DNA from 4 places in the Methylomusa anaerophila genome. Region 2 is predicted to be linked to each of the others. Evidence: riboswitches for the same ligand, from Rfam matches in the RefSeq annotation. Region 2 holds a riboswitch; each other region holds the start of a gene.
What was found. A riboswitch is a leader RNA that binds a small molecule or an ion and turns the genes downstream of it on or off. The one in region 2 is predicted to bind cyclic di-GMP.
Positions count from the first base shown of each region.

Region 1: another riboswitch for cyclic di-GMP. It lies ahead of MAMMFC1_RS22455 (methyl-accepting chemotaxis protein); the one in region 2 lies ahead of MAMMFC1_RS06955 (methyl-accepting chemotaxis protein).
Region 3: another riboswitch for cyclic di-GMP. It lies ahead of MAMMFC1_RS15490 (sigma-70 RNA polymerase sigma factor region 4 domain-containing protein); the one in region 2 lies ahead of MAMMFC1_RS06955 (methyl-accepting chemotaxis protein).
Region 4: another riboswitch for cyclic di-GMP. It lies ahead of MAMMFC1_RS04040 (methyl-accepting chemotaxis protein); the one in region 2 lies ahead of MAMMFC1_RS06955 (methyl-accepting chemotaxis protein).

Region 1 covers NZ_AP018449.1:3,573,480-3,577,415, forward strand. The annotation lists cyclic di-GMP riboswitch class I at 473-565, shown strand; gene MAMMFC1_RS22455 (methyl-accepting chemotaxis protein) at 823-2,808, shown strand; gene MAMMFC1_RS16120 (DMT family transporter) at 3,205-3,936, shown strand, end outside.
Region 2 covers NZ_AP018449.1:1,584,193-1,588,128, forward strand. The annotation lists gene MAMMFC1_RS06950 (DHA2 family efflux MFS transporter permease subunit) at 1-772, shown strand, start outside; gene MAMMFC1_RS21385 (hypothetical protein) at 812-949, shown strand; cyclic di-GMP riboswitch class I at 1,070-1,157, shown strand; gene MAMMFC1_RS06955 (methyl-accepting chemotaxis protein) at 1,316-3,346, shown strand; gene MAMMFC1_RS06960 (hypothetical protein) at 3,489-3,713, shown strand; gene MAMMFC1_RS06965 (alpha/beta hydrolase family protein) at 3,765-3,936, shown strand, end outside.
Region 3 covers NZ_AP018449.1:3,411,075-3,415,010, reverse strand. The annotation lists gene MAMMFC1_RS15500 (resolvase) at 1-215, opposite strand, end outside; gene MAMMFC1_RS21570 (hypothetical protein) at 244-402, opposite strand; gene MAMMFC1_RS15495 (hypothetical protein) at 410-646, opposite strand; gene MAMMFC1_RS15490 (sigma-70 RNA polymerase sigma factor region 4 domain-containing protein) at 761-1,216, opposite strand; cyclic di-GMP riboswitch class I at 1,601-1,694, opposite strand; gene MAMMFC1_RS22725 (AbrB/MazE/SpoVT family DNA-binding domain-containing protein) at 2,064-2,306, opposite strand; gene MAMMFC1_RS15480 (hypothetical protein) at 2,379-2,645, opposite strand; gene MAMMFC1_RS15475 (hypothetical protein) at 2,914-3,123, opposite strand; gene MAMMFC1_RS15470 (helix-turn-helix domain-containing protein) at 3,283-3,630, shown strand; gene MAMMFC1_RS15465 (helix-turn-helix domain-containing protein) at 3,698-3,936, opposite strand, start outside.
Region 4 covers NZ_AP018449.1:902,098-906,033, forward strand. The annotation lists gene MAMMFC1_RS22235 (hypothetical protein) at 131-355, opposite strand; gene MAMMFC1_RS04040 (methyl-accepting chemotaxis protein) at 576-2,552, opposite strand; cyclic di-GMP riboswitch class I at 2,635-2,735, opposite strand; gene MAMMFC1_RS04045 (saccharopine dehydrogenase family protein) at 2,914-3,936, opposite strand, start outside.

The DNA of each region.
Region 1 (3,936 bases), 2.0 Mb from region 2:
TTATATAGGAGACACGGGGACAAATAAGGGCGCACATCCTGTACCGGCTGCTGCGCCCCTGTTCTTTTATTATAGTCACATAGGATGTCTCCTAAATTGCTCGGGATTCTTAAAACTTTTTTCTGGGAGTTGATATTTCATTTTGAAGAAAGCAGGCAAGTGGCAAGTCGCGGCGGGCCGGATTGCCGAAAATACACGCAAAAAAATCGAAGCGGATACAGGTAAGCCTGTTATTACAAAAAAGAACACTCGGTGAAAATTTCTGTAATTGCAGTAATAGCGGAAACAGCTACCATTAGTGAACTGGCAAAAATGATGCGTATTGATCGTACTACTTTGAACCGTAATATGAAGCCAGCAGTTAGAGGATGGAAGTTAATCTGAAATTTTTTTTAAATATAAATTATTATTTAATAATCGTTAAAGAGGATTTTTGTGGTAAATGTCGAACTATATAAATTAATGTAGAATGTAGAAAAATAGGCAAACTTATCCGAAAGCTAAGGGCGCAAAGCCATGGGTCTAAGGGACGAACTAAGGAGCCTATGATTGCCAGGTTGCGATTGAGCGCATTCAGTCACAACTGGCATTTTTAATTGTTCTTTGGAGAAGTCTTGGGGGGAGCGGATGAAGACGTTTATTTGCCTTGATTATGGATAGTGGTTTTTCGTCGGTTTTACAGAGTAGCCCTGCGGAAAATGCAGTGGCAAAGTCAAAGAAATTCTTCGTTGCGAGGAGGAGAGAAGACCCAAATAATCCGATACCTAAATCTATTTTATTTTTCGTTTAACGCAATAAACGAATTTTTTTTAGGAGGTTTTTATGGGCATTCTAAAATCGCGACTGACTATCCTTATTACCGCCGTTATCGTGATAAGCTTGTTACTTGTTGGCTGCTTAAGTTATATTAATCAACGAGATATTATCTTGGGGGATGAAAAAGAAGTTTTCCAAAAGATAGAGCTTAGTGTTAACCAAAGCATTGCGGAATATCTGCTCCGGTCGTCTTCCGTCGCGTCTTCCATTGCCTATAATCCAGAGGTGGCGCGATTATTAAGTTCTCAGGACCGGGATGGGTTGTTTCAGCTAATGAACCCGATATATATAAAGTTAAAAGAACAGGGCTTGGAGCAGATGCAATTTCATTTATCCCCAGCCAATTCCTTTCTCAGGGTTAACGCACCTGATAAGTTTGGGGACGACCTATCCGGTTTCAGACAAACAGTTGTGGAAGCTAACAAATCGCTTAAGCCGGTAGTCGGCATTGAGGCCGGAGTCACTGGATGGGGTTTTCGGGCCGTTATACCGATTTACTATAATAATGTGCACGCCGGTAGTGTTGAAACGGGTATGAACTTTGACACTCAATTTCTGGAAAAGCAGTTAAAAACGAAATACCCAGGGGAGTATTACCTTTATGCTCTAAACCCCGATGGGTCGGGTAAATTGCTCGCTGCGACTAACCAAGACGATACGTTAGCATTGCCCGTTGGTATTGTACAGAAAATAGTATCCAGCGGGACAATGTCTTATGGCTATAGTGATAACAATGACAAGGCATATGTCGTTGTTCCGGTTAAAGACTATTCCGGCCAGATCAAGGCATTTATAAAAGTAGTTTTAGACCGACAGGAAACACTCAGCCAGTTAAGAAAAAATATGCTGATTACCAGCGTCCTAAGCGTGGGTGTTTTGCTTATTGCCGTGCTATTGATTCTCTTTGTGATGAAACGACAGCTAGTACGGCCAATACAACTGCTATTAGAAAAAATGGAGATAGTGGCAAACGGTGATTTGAGCATTGGCTTCGACCAAAATAAGCGGGGTGACGTTGGGCGTTTGGAAGGTGCAATAAGCAATACGTTATACCACCTTCGCGCCCTGATTGGCCATATACAGCAGGCGGCAACTCAACTTGCTTCTTCCAGTGAGGAATTAACCGCCAGCGCCGATCAGTCAGCCCAGGCTGCTAACCAAGTGGCTACCGTTATTGGCGAAGTGGCGAGTGGGGCGGAAAGACAACTTGAAGCGGTGGATGCGGCCGCCGCAGTCGTTGGGCAGATGTCGGCCAACATCCAGCAGATCGCTGCCAACGCCAACGATGTTGCCAGCGCATCAGCCCAATCCGCTGAAACCGCGCAAGATGGCAGCAAAACTGTTGAGAATGTTATCAAGCAGATGGAAAATATAAAAAATGCCGTTACCCGTTCTTCTGAGGTAGTCACGAAGTTAGGTGAACAGTCTAAGGAAATCGGACAGATAGTTGATACGATTTCCGGTTTAGCCAGTCAGACGAACCTACTGGCCCTCAATGCCGCTATCGAGGCGGCACGGGCTGGCGAACAGGGCAGAGGGTTTGCTGTGGTGGCAGAAGAAGTTCGAAAATTAGCCGAACAGTCGCAAGACGCAGCTAAGCAAATCGGTGACTTGATTGCTATCATACAGCAAGACACAGACAACGCTGTGATTGCGATGAATGAGGGGACAAAGGAGGTTCATATCGGGTCGCAAGTTGTGGTTGATGCCGGTCACGCCTTTAAAGAAATTTTTAAATCGATCAATGCGGTGTCAACTCAGACAAGGGAGATTTCTGCAGCTATTCAGCAAATGGCTAGCGGCAGTCAGCAAATTGTGAATTCCGTTCGGGATATAGATGCCATCAGCAAAGAAACAACTAGTGAAGCTCAAACGGTGTCCGCTGCTACCGAAGAACAGTCAGCGGCCATGGAGGAAATCGCGGCATCCAGCCAGGCCCTCGCAAAAATGACTGAGGACCTAATGCAAGCTGTCAGGAAGTTTAAAATATAAGATATAAGATAAATTATTTACTAAAAATTTGGTGCCAGCCTTTTGGCTGGCACTTCAATATTATTGGCTTTAGCCGATGGAGCGCGTGAATTTTGGCTCCACAATAAACCACCTGCTATGCTAGAATTTGGATATAGTCCGGATTTTGCAATCTATGTTAATAGGCAATGATTGGCATGGAGGTGTTTGGCAAGTAATGGTGAATTATATGAGTACTAATAGTTTTCTTTTGGTAAAGGGTGGAAAAGAAGTGAAATTTCAAGTTGCGGACACTACTCCCATATAAAATATTATCCTGAGTATGTTGCAAATGCGTGGGATGCAGATGCTACGGAGTTCAAATTACTATACTATACCAACTAGAATAAAACTAAAAGATGAAGAAAGGATTAAGCAATGGCAGAAGAACAAAAAAAGGCAGCTTTTTTCCTAGTTTTAACAGCTATTCTTTGGAGTACAGGCGGTGTTTTAATTAAATTAGTGGACTGGCATCCTATGGCACTGGCAGGTGCTCGCAGTATTATTGCAGCTTTAATAATTGGAACGGCTTTTCGTAAGCAAAGACTTTCGTTTTCCAAGCCACAGTGGGCAGGAGCAGCAGCCTATTGCTGCTGTGTCAGTTTATTTGTAATTTCCACTAAGTTAACCACAGCAGCGAACGCTATTTTACTGCAATATACCGCTCCGATTTATGTGGCTCTTTTGAGCGGCTTGCTGCTTGGCGAAAAGACTACTCGCCGCGATTGGCTAACAATTTTTATGGTATTAAGTGGAATGCTTTTTTTCTTTATAGATAAATTAACGACCAGTGGTATGGTGGGAAATATCTGCGCAGTTGCATCGGGAATCGCTTTCGCGCTATTCATTATTTTTATGCGAATGCAAAAAAAAGACTCGCCTTATGGATCAGTTTTGTTAGGTAATTTATTAACTTTTGCACTCAGTCTGTTCTTTTGGTCAGGTAATTCGCTGCAACCCTCTAATTTACTCGGCATCTTACTGCTCGGAGTCTTTCAACTGGGACTCGCGTATGTCCTCTACTCGTATGCCATACGGTATACTACCGCACTGGAAGCTACTTTGATTACGTCGGTTGAGCCTATCTTAAATCCGGTTTGGGTTTTTATA
Region 2 (3,936 bases):
CATCGGGACTGCCGGCCTGTACGGCGGTCTTTTCCTGGTGCCGCTGTTTATGGAGAATATCCGCGGCTATACGGCGATGCAGACCGGCGTCTTGCTGTTGCCGGCGGCCTTGGTTTCCGGCCTGATGATGCCCGTAGCAATCAGGATCGCCCGCAGAGTCGGCCCCAAACCGGTGGTAATTGCCGGTATAGTCATCCTGGGAATGGCTTCCCTGCCTTTTGTACACCTAAATATGGATACCGGCTACTACACCATACTTTTCGTCATGATGTTGAGGGGAGCGGGGCTGGGATTATTTCTGATGACCGCCACCACACTGGGGATGAACGCCCTTCCTCTGGCTAAAATGAGCCGGGCGACAGCGATGAAAAGCATGATCCGCCAAATTGCCGGATCATTCGGTATCGCCTTATTATCGACAGTGATCCAGCATCGTCAGGCATATCATCTGGCCCACATCGCGGAATACATGAATGCCGCCTCCTTGCCCATGAAGCAAACACTAGCGAATTGCCAAGACCTGTTTTTTAAGGTGGGGGGATCGCCCGGTGCGGCAAAACACATGCTGACCTACAGCGACAGCCTGTACGCCCGGGCTGGCTTCGCCCCGGGAATCATCCAGGCCAAGGCTTTGGCTCTGCTTAGTTCCGCCGTACAAAAGCAGGCGGCAATCTTCGCCTTTAATGACGCTTTTGCCGTTTTGGCGTTGATTTGTTTTTGCGGTATAATTCCCGCATGGTTGCTGCGAAGTCGGCAAAAAAGCAAAAATTAGTTGCAAACAATCGGCGCGCTGTCAGCACGTCAATACGAGTTGAAACAAATCAGATTAATTGCTTCTGCTTCCCTGGGAAGCGGTGCAATCCCTACCATTACTACCATCACTACCATCGCCGGAAACATTGAGTGGATCAGCGAAGTACGAGGCGAGCGGATAGAAGAACTTTGTTAAAAACCGTTATAGTATGTTAAGTTTCCGGGAAACTCATTGACGAGTTTACAGTAAGAGGCTTATACTAAGTTTAGACGACAATATAATCCAATAATCGACATTGATATGGCGTTCCTATATCATATTTTATGGCAAACTCGTTGAAAAACGAGGACGCAAAGCCGTGGGTCTAAGGGCGGGTGCTTCCTATGACTGCCTGGTTGCTCTTGTGAAAATTATTACAAGATGCTTAACCGGGTTTTTTATTGTCCTTATTTATTTATGGATATCTCGTACTGCCAAAAATTCAGTCACAGATATCTTGAAAAATAACTGCTGCCGGCTTAGCAAAGTCAACAAATTTACTGGACGGGAGATGGTTGGTCTATGAAAATCACTAGCATGAAAACGAGGTTGCTCATCATCTTATTGCCCTTTTTTATTCTATCTTTTGGAGCATTGGTCGGGATTAGCTACTATCTTTCTCTGCAGGCTCTAAGTCAGAGCGTTGATGAAACGGCGGCAGCGATGGGGTCGGATTATGCTTCCCGTATTTCCGGGCAGGTTTACAGTGCCAAAGTTCAGCTGGAATCGTTTGCCGGCATCAAAAGAATATACAATCCTTCTGACAGGCAGGCACTAAAGGAAGCTTTGTCTGAATGCGTTTCACGGCTTGATATTCTAGAGAATATAACTTATATAGCACCAGACGGCATAGCGCTGAGACCTGACGGCAGCACGGTAAATCTTGGAGATCGGGAATATTTCAAACAAGTAATCACAACAAAAAAACCGGCTGTTTCAGATGCTCTGATGAACAGGACAACCGGAAAAGCAGGAATAAATGTTGCTGTTCCGGTTCTTTATGAGGGGAAATTAACCGGTGTACTGACCGGTTCCATTTCGATAGAAAAGATGCATAACCTGGTCAAAGAAGCAAAATTTAAAGAAACCGGCTATGCTTTAGTACTGGATTCCAATGGCGTTGTCATCGTTCATCCGCGCTTTCCCGAGATGCAGGGTAAGCTCAATTTCAGCCAAAAGGAGATCAACCCTGAATTAAAGCTACAACGATCCGAACTTGACGACCGTCTGGTAAAGCTGGTTCAAGAAGCTGCTTCAGGTAAGACTGTGCGCGGCAAATATCAATTTGTTGACGGCATCGATAGAATCGGGACCATTGTCTCTATCAATCTGTTAGGCGGCCAGCGCTGGTTTATGATGGTAACAGCTCCGGAAGCCGAAGCAATCCATGAATTAAGCGCATTAAAACAGTCCCTGCTTGGGGGTGCATTCGTGTGTATTTTGCTGGCTGGCGTCTTCATTTTCATTATAAGCAAACGTATCGCGACTCCTATCACGTTGATTCGAAACGAATGCATGCAGTTGGCACAAGGTGATCTGCGGGAACGACCACTCAATATTTCTTCCTACGATGAGATCGGGCAATTAACTAGAGATTTCAAAGAAATGCGAAACAACTTGTATACACTTGTTTCAAAAGTATTGTCCCAATCCGAACAGTTGGCAGCATCCAGTGAAGAGTTAACCGCAAGCGCCCATCAATCCGCAGATGCGTCCAGTCAGATCGCCAGTTCCGTTGCCGAAATCGCCAGCGGGTCGGAGCAACAGGTAGCAGCCACCGGCCAGGTTGTAAAAGTGGCACAAGAACTGTCGGCAAGAACCGGGCAAATTTCCCTTGCTGCGCAAGAAGTGTCTTCGATTGCCCTTTCTACAGTACAATCGGCGGAACAAGGCCGTCAGGCAGTAGACCGGACTGAGGAACAAATGAATGGAATCGGTAAAGAATCGATTGCCCTTGAATCTGCCATTGTAGATTTAAGCAAAGGCTCTAGAGAAATCAGTGAAATTGTCACCTTGATTTCCACTATTTCCAATCAGACCAACTTGCTTGCCCTTAATGCCGCTATTGAAGCGGCACGAGCAGGTGAGGCGGGCCGTGGATTTGCGGTTGTGGCTGAGGAAGTCCGTAAGCTAGCGGAAGAATCGAATCAGGCTACGCAAAAGATTGGCACTCTTATACAGCAAAATCAGATCAATATGGACCGTGCTGTTGCCGCGTCCCAAACCGGGGCTGCAGGTATCAAATCAGGTATTCTTATGGTTCATAGCACGGGAGAAACGTTTAAGAATATCGTCGAAGCAATTCTCAAATTATCTGGAGAAATCAAAGATATCGCTGCAGCTATAAACCAGATGGCGGAAGGCAATCAATCTTTGTTTACCGCTATCCGCGAAATTGAGACTGTGGGTAAGACATCGGCGGCCCAATCCCAGACAATCTCCGGCGCGACCGAGGAGCAAACCGCGGCTATGCAGGAAATCGCAACTTCAAGTCAAAGTCTAGCTCAAATGGCAACGGAATTAACGCAAGCCGTCAGTAAGTTCAAGATATAGGAGGCGCGCGGATAGAAGAAAGACTGCTTTGGTTTCAAAACTGAAGTAGTCTTTTTCATTCTCACAGTGTTCTCACACCGCATTTCAATAGGGTCTTTTCTGCGTTGTCAAGGGACAGCAAATTGAGGAGTTCATCGATGGTATGACGATGGAGGGATACGCTCAAAATATAACCTGTGCGCTTTTAGTCAGCCATGGAATACCTGGTCCCTTGTTCCGCGTCGAAGGGGTTGAAAAAATATACACTGAATCAGCATCAACAGATAAGACACTTAAGCTCTGGAAAGATGGCAAGCATTGCGTGACAAATCACGCAACAGAGACTATCATGTTATTTGCAGATTTCTTCACGGACAAATTAAAATAATATATATCGTTGAAATTAGTATCCGAACTGCAAGAAGGGAGCGGAAAAAATATGGTTGATTTGACTTTAAAAGAAAAGTTTGCTTTTAAATTTATTTTTAATGAAAGCAGAGTTTACTCCAGATGGTATGGCAGATTTCTATCTTTTGGGATTGATTACGGAAGATTAAAAAGGGTCATTGCCAGAATACCAAATTGGTTAGAATGGTGCAATCAATGGACAA
Region 3 (3,936 bases), 1.8 Mb from region 2:
CTGTTGATGAATTCCCCAAAGGTGTTCAGGATTAACCTGTCCAACTGATCCGTCAGAACGATTTTATCTGTGTTTTCGCTATGGAGCATGATAAAATTTGCAATGTTTGCAGGGGAGTTCTCGAAATAAAAGACCTGACGCGTTCCGTCATAACCATAGACATAGCCGACGACCAGGTCTTTTTCCAGCAATTCATTCAGTGATTTGTTGCTCATAACATTACCTCCTTGTTGGTGTTTAATCTTACAAGGACGCGGCAGGATGGGAAAAGAGCAATAAAAATCCTGCCGCGTAGTTTCTAAGATCAAACGATCTCTTGTTCTTCATTTGGCTGCTTCTATTTGACACTACTACCCGAAGCCAGGGCGGCAGCATAAACGGCTTGTGGTCAGCAAGCCTCATAGGGATTTCACCTCTCCGTGGTTCTCACCGAGCCGCCCCCATTGCGATGTCTGTGGCTGGGCGGAAGTAGCATTGTCACTGTCCGTTTCATGGCGAAACAGTCTACCACAGACTGTTTTATAACCGGGCCTTGCCGCTCGTCGCCTTCGATGCCATCGGTTCGACGGATGTCTGTCACCCATCCGCAGGTAGTCTTGGCGCTCCCGTCAATGTCGCTGCCGCTCATCACGGCCGGACAGATCATGTATTTATGCTGTCGGATATGAAATTTTCAAGGAGCGAAAGAGGGATAGAAAAAACCCCCTCACTTATTTGGCCGTTGAGTGAGAGGGTTCAGAACTAAAATTTTGAATTTTTTTTAAATATCTATGCCCATCATTTTTCTGAGCTTTTCAAGGATTTTTTCCTGGCGCTTGCCAACGCCACGTTGCGTAATGCCAATCAATTCCCCATAGCCTTGCTGGGTTCCCCCATTGAAAAAGATATAGGTAATTAAAGCTTGATCTTCCTTTGAAAGATGCTTTATGCAAGACTTCATATCAGCAATCAGAGTGTCTTTGATTGCGCGATCTTCCACGCCTTCGCTTTGATCTGAAAACTGGTAATTCTGTTCTTCAAGCCTATCGAGGGAATCTTCGCGGCTTGGAATGTATGTAACCGTTGCTTTTTCATAATCAATGTTGCATCTTTCCGTTTTCAGATCATATCTACTGTACTTGATTTTCCGATCAGATCGCTCCAGCACCTCATAGATTTCTTCTTTTACGCCAGGGTATAGCTTCCTATAATTAGTTCGTTTCTTGCCTTCTTCCATAAGGCTTGTCCTCCATTTCGTGATTTTTGAAATCCGGAAATGAAGAACAAGCGGAGGGGAACGGCATCTTATAGAGACTAATGCTTTATTTAAAAAACAGAAAAAGCCCGCAAAATGCCAATAGCAAATTACGGGCCATTCAATGTCCCAATCACTTGTTAACTGATTAATGTATTTAGTGTTGAAATTGCCGTGAAAAATTTCTTTATTTCGGGCCTCTTAGCAATGTCCTTTTTGAAATTCCCATTTTGTACCCCTTTCACAATGGGCAAATATAAAAGACATGCCGGCATAAAAGCCCTATTCATAGTCATTGAAGCTATGAATTGCGCAAAAATTATAACCCTGCCTAAAAGGGCAGGGTTATAGTATAGTTGTAATCAGTTCGGTAACCAGGCAATCATAGTGCTGCTGTCAGCAGTACCTTAGACCCTTGGCTTTGCGTCGCTGTCTTTTAACAGGTTTGCCCTTATCGCTTTATTTGTTTTTTTGTAAATTTCAGACTTAAAAAATTATCTCCTTTCTTTTAAAAGCAACAATAAAATAGCGATTACAACGAAATTCTGGCCGCTATATTAATTTTACAATATATGTAATAGTAAATTTTGTAAAATATGGTCGATATTTATTGTTCATAAAAATTTAATTTATAGAATATGTCAACCTAGACACTGCCATTGCAAGGTAAGTTTAGCCGCAGGCGAATTTATTTCATCCCCCAGCTGCTATCTTTACTGCTATTGATATAATAGTTTTATTGTCTTGGGATTAGCCAATGGACATATTTCCAAAAAAATAACCGGATGCGTTTTTCGCACCCGGTTACTGAAGTATTAAATAATTAGAATTAGGTATTGTTTATGGTGTTTTTGCAGCTTAAGCAAACACATTTATCCATAACAAGGGTAAGACTAGATGTCGCTCTGCAAAAAACACAGCGGTCTATTGACTTGTGTAAAATTATATTACCGCGCTCATCAGTACATATGTCAAGTGAATCACCGGATTCAATGCTGAGATTCGTCCTTAACTCAATCGGCAGAACAATTCTGCCAAGTTCGTCAACTTTTCTTTTCGTAACCGCTAGCATAATCGTAACTCCTTAATTAATTTTGATTACTCATTTTTCTTGGTAGGAATGATATGCCCTACGAAATTTTTGTTAATTATGCCTACATAAAGCTTCGCCTTTCATATTAAAGCATGGAAGAATTTGATCGTTTTTTGCTAGTTCAATATATTTATTAGTCAACCTTGAAATGCTGTTGCAATGACGATCCACTCGTTTGCTCAGCCTCAGTATCTTGTCAGAAGTATACGGCGGCCCTTTCTCAAGCAGATGATTTCCTTTTTTTCTGCCTCTCATAATAAAGCCCCAATGCCATTCAATCCTGACAGCCAACATCTTCATCCTAAGTTTTTTATACATCTACATCACTCCTGTTACTAATTCTAATAGGGTTAATGTAACTCTATCAGTATTAGTGTAACACATAGAATACGTCGATATGTGTCGAAGCCTGGATACATTATGAAAAATAGTAAATTATTATCTGGTCTTTATTTTTTATCTTGTCTATGGTTATAAATGGTTATTCCGACAAGCAGTATAACCATTATTGCAAGCAGTACGAGAAAATACGCGGGACTAGGCATTTCTCCATGTTCATTGTAGTAGTCAAATATAAAGCTCACACTTATCGCTCCTTGCCACTTTTATTTAAATGAATAATATCCCTTTTGGAGATATTTTCACCCTGTTTGCACTGTCTTTGTCTGAACCTCTCTATTTCCTGTTTTTCTCTATGTTTTTTTATTAAATGCACTATACCTGTTATGGCAAGTATGCCAGTTAAGACAGCCAAGGCTATCAGGTTGTCTCTTGGATTGTTTGAAATCCACATCACCTAATCTTCCTCCTTTGGAAAAAATACACATTTCCAAGTATAGACAAATTTCGTGTTTGTGTCAAGGTATATTAGTCACAATATAAATAAATATGACTAATATACCCTTGCCATTATCACCGCCACCATATAAGTTTCTATATAATAGGTGGTGATAGAATGAATGATATTTCAAAAATTGTAGGTGACAGAATAAGAATTTTGAGATCTGAAAAAGGGCTGAGTCAGGAGGAACTTGCAGATAAAGCAGGCATAGACCCTTCTCATCTGGGCAGGTTAGAAAGAGGAGAAAGGAATCCTTCTTTAATCAGTTTGGATAAAATTATCAAGGCGCTGGGATTAACTTTCGAGGATCTGTTTAAATACATACAGCCATCTAACATGGAAACGGACAGTACCACAATGTCCCTGATAATAAACAAACTTAATACCTTAAGCCTTGATGATCAAAAGCTGATATTAAATGTTATTGATACGATGTTTCAGCTAATGAAGCATAAAGCCTAGCAGCTAAAAACTGTTAGGCTTATTTTTCTGTGGCTGTATCAAGTTCTGTGCATCATTCTGAAAATAGTTATCGCGACGTTGCCTCTTTGATGAGTGCTTCTACAACAGAAAGAATTCTTCGCTGTTCATCCTGCGGCAGATTGCTGATTGCTTCGGATAACTTTGATGCTTTGATTTTATAGCCCGCATTGATCACATCCATTAATATTTCATCCGCTGATACATCCAGGCCATTTATGATATCAATTAAAGTGTCCACACTTGGAGTTTTTACACCGCGCTCAATAGCTGATAAATAATTAGGAG
Region 4 (3,936 bases), 680 kb from region 2:
GATTGATCAATCTCAACCATATGCCGTATGGCTTTCCGGTCATCAGCATCTAACCCTGCTCCTTCAGTTAGGTTTTTTTTATTCTCAGCAATAACTTTATTGAGAAAGTCTTGGTAAGAGGTTATGTTATTTATAAAATTTTGAGCATCACCAATCCGAAAGCTCGGCTCGGCACTCTTATAAATATTTCAGTTTTAGCCATGAATTGTTCATCAGGCGTTAATGATTTCATTGCTTCAACCCATGCTTTCTTGGCGGATAGCGGCGCATTGTCTGCTGGAAACCTTAAGGTATTAGTACCATTAGATGCAATTCCAAAATACTTTTCGTCACTAGGACTAATTGGTTCCTCCATTTTGTTGGAATATACGTCCGGTATAGTAGAAAACAGCGTTTCCGTTTTAAGGAAACTATCGGAATATGAGTTGTTTTGAGCTTTTTTTATAGTTTGTAGTGGGTTAAAAGTTTCAATCGTGCTTATGGAATTGTTACCTCTGATATTTTGTATCACTCTATCACCTTATTGACTAATATTTACCACATAATATTATCGTCCTCCGCCATTCAAGCACCCCCTATACCCTGAACTTGCTGACGGCTTGGGTCAATTCTCCGGCCATCCTTGCCAGCGCCTGGCTCGACGAGGCGATTTCCTCCATCGTCGCGGACTGTTCCTCGCTCGCCGCCGAGACTGTCTGCGACTGGCCGGCAGTACTTTTGCTGATGGCGTCGACCTCCCGCACCGATGTAACAATCTGCTGACTGCCGCTGGCCATCTGCTGGATGACTGCCGATATTTCCCTCATCTGGGCCGATACTTCATTGATTGACCCGTAGATTGCCTGAAAGGCTTTCCCGGCGTCATTGACAACTTCCGCCCCGATACGGACTTCTCTGGTCCCGCCGTTCATAGCTACCACCGCGCTGTCGGTGTCTCCCTGAATTTCTGCGATCAGTTCGGCAATTTTTTTTGCTGCATCCTGAGACTGCTCAGCCAGCTTACGCACTTCCTCGGCTACCACCGCAAAGCCGCGCCCCTGCTCACCGGCCCGCGCCGCCTCGATAGCAGCGTTTAAGGCCAGGAGGTTGGTTTGTCCGGCGATACCTGAGATGGTATTAACGATCTGTCCGATTTCCTGGGACCGCTCGCTCAGCTTGGTCACCACTTGGGCCGACTGGGTGACGGTTTCCTCAATATGGCCCATCTGAGTGATGGCTTTTTGCACAACGTTGCTGCCCTCCTTGGCCGCTTCGGCCGACTTGGCCGAAGTGTTGGCCACCGTGTTGGCATTGGCTGCGATTTGCTGGATGCCTGCCGACATCTGGCCAACGACGGCGGAAGTGTTGTCTACTGCTTTTAGTTGGTTTTCTGCTCCTGTGGCTACTTCTCCGATAACCTGAGCGATCTGGTTGGCCGCCTGGGCCGATTGCTCAGCGCTGGCTGTAAGTTCTTCGCTCGACGCTGCGACCTGGTCAGTAGCAGCGCTAACTTGTTTAATCAGGCCGTGCAAATTGCCTCGCATCCGCACAAGCGAATCGGCCAGTTGGCCAATCTCATCTTGGGAATAGATGATCATACGCCCGCGGTCTCTCAGATCGCCGTTGGCGATCCCTTCGCTGTAGGCCACCATCGTACGGATCGGAATAACCATGCGCCGGGCGTACCAAGCAATAACAATCGCTGCCAGTAACAGCACGGCCGCCGCGGTAATCAATGATACCCAGGTTAATGCGGAAACGGCATCTGTTACCTCCGCTTTAGGCACAGTGACTCCCAATGACCAACTGACACCCGGCACCGGTGCATAAGCGTAATATCTATCTATTCCCATAGCCGTCATTATGGCAGTGCCCTTTTCCCCTGTCACCATTCGTGCAGCCATTGCCTTACGGCCAGGATCGGCATTGGGATCGGTCAAAAAATTGCTCTTCATTGCCACATTCGGGTCGGGATGGATTATTGCCAAGCCGTCCTTTTGGCAGACATATACGTAACCGGTCTGACCAATCTTTATGTCCAAAACTCTTTTGCTAAGCTCATCCATATCAATTGGTCCAAGCAATACACCTACGACTTTATCGCCAGCTTTAACAGGAATCGCGATTACTATTGTTAAATGACCCGTCGCCTTTGACGCAACCGGATCAGAAATAAAGATTTGACCGCTCATGGCCGGTTTAAAATAAGGCCTGTCTGCTACATTCACCTTGAAGCCGGTTTCATTTACGGAATCACCGTTCTGATCGGCAAAAACAAGCGAGTCATATTCTTTATTATTGTTTTTAGCCGCAACAAGAATTGGCACCACAGAATCAAGGCTGCCGTTACTAAGAATGGGATTAGATGCGAGCATCTTTAACTCCATCTTGTGAGCCTCTAGCCAATCGCCTATCGCTATAGCTGATCCAACCGCTTGTTGCTGCATATCGGCAGTCACTTTTTCACTGATAATTTCCCGCGCTTTCCAGTAATTTAGTCCACCTAAAGCCCCTAGCGCCACCAGAAAGATGACCAGGATGGTGACCGTCAGTTTCATCTGGATGCTTTTCAACCGAATCACTCCAATCTTTTTAGTCTCCGCTAGTTAGTTCACCATTCGGTCATTAAAAATAGAGACCCATTAAGGTCGCTTTAAATGCAACCTGGCTGTCATAGGCTCCCACGCCCGTAGACCCATGGCTTTGCGTCCTTGACGTAGTAAATCCTTATTGCCCAATATTTACCGTATAGTATTATCGTAATGTAATCGTCTTTTCTTAAATTTTCCACTATAGCAATCTCCTGAAATCGTGACAAAAACTCAAAAAAGTAGGGAAGCATAAAACAACCACATGATTTACACTCGTAAAGTTTAAAAAAGCAAACCTCCTGTGAATAACCAATCGGTATCCACAGGAGGTTTTTGTCTATAGTCAGACAGACTCTAATGACTCAATGACCGGCGGGGTAAAGGGTGCAGGTGTTTCAATAATTTCAGTAGGCAGCCCCATTGTATTCAGCAGTTCAATAAAAGGCGTTGGATCCAGTTCTTCCACATTCACCATATGTTTTACATCCCAGTCGCCGCGGGCGGCCAAAATAGCTGCCGCCACCGGTGGTACCCCGGCCGTATAGCTTATGGCCTGGGACTCCACTTCCCGGTAGCACTCGGCATGATCGCAAATATTATAGATAAAGATTTCCCGCTGTTCATGGCCTTTGGTACCCCGGATAAAATTGCCGATACAGGTTTTGCCGGTATAGCCGGGAGCCAGTGAGGACGGGTCAGGCAACAGAGCCTTCAGCACCTTCAGCGGCACAACTTCGCGGCCGTCGTCCAATTTTACCGGTTTTTCCGAGGTAAGCCCGATGTTGGTTAAAACGGAAAACACATTCAGATAATGATCGCCAAAGCCCATCCAGAACCGAATGGAATTAGCGTCAATGTTCTTGGAAAGAGAATGCAGTTCATCATGTCCGTTCAGGTACACCGGAAGTCTCCCCACCACGGGAAAGTCGTAGTCCATTCTTACGGAGTGAACCTTTTGCAGTACCCATTTCCGGTTAATCCAGGTCCATACTTTCCTAAATTCCCGGAAATTAATCTCCGGGTCGAAGTTGGTGGCGAAGTACTTGCCGTGGCTGCCAGCGTTGACATCCAGTATATCAATGGTGTCAATGGTATCGAAATAGTCTTTTTGCGCCAACGCGCACCAGGCATTGACCACACCGGGATCAAAGCCGATACCTAAAATTGCGGTAATCCCCTTTTCCCGGCAACGCTCTTTGCGTTTCCACTCATAATTGGCATACCAGGGCGGGTTTTCACAAACCTTGTCCGGTTCTTCATGGATGGCTGTATCCATATACACTGCGCCGGTTTCAATACAGGCCTCCAAAACCGACATGTTAACATAGGCCTGGCCCACATTGATGACAATTTCCGACTCAGTGTC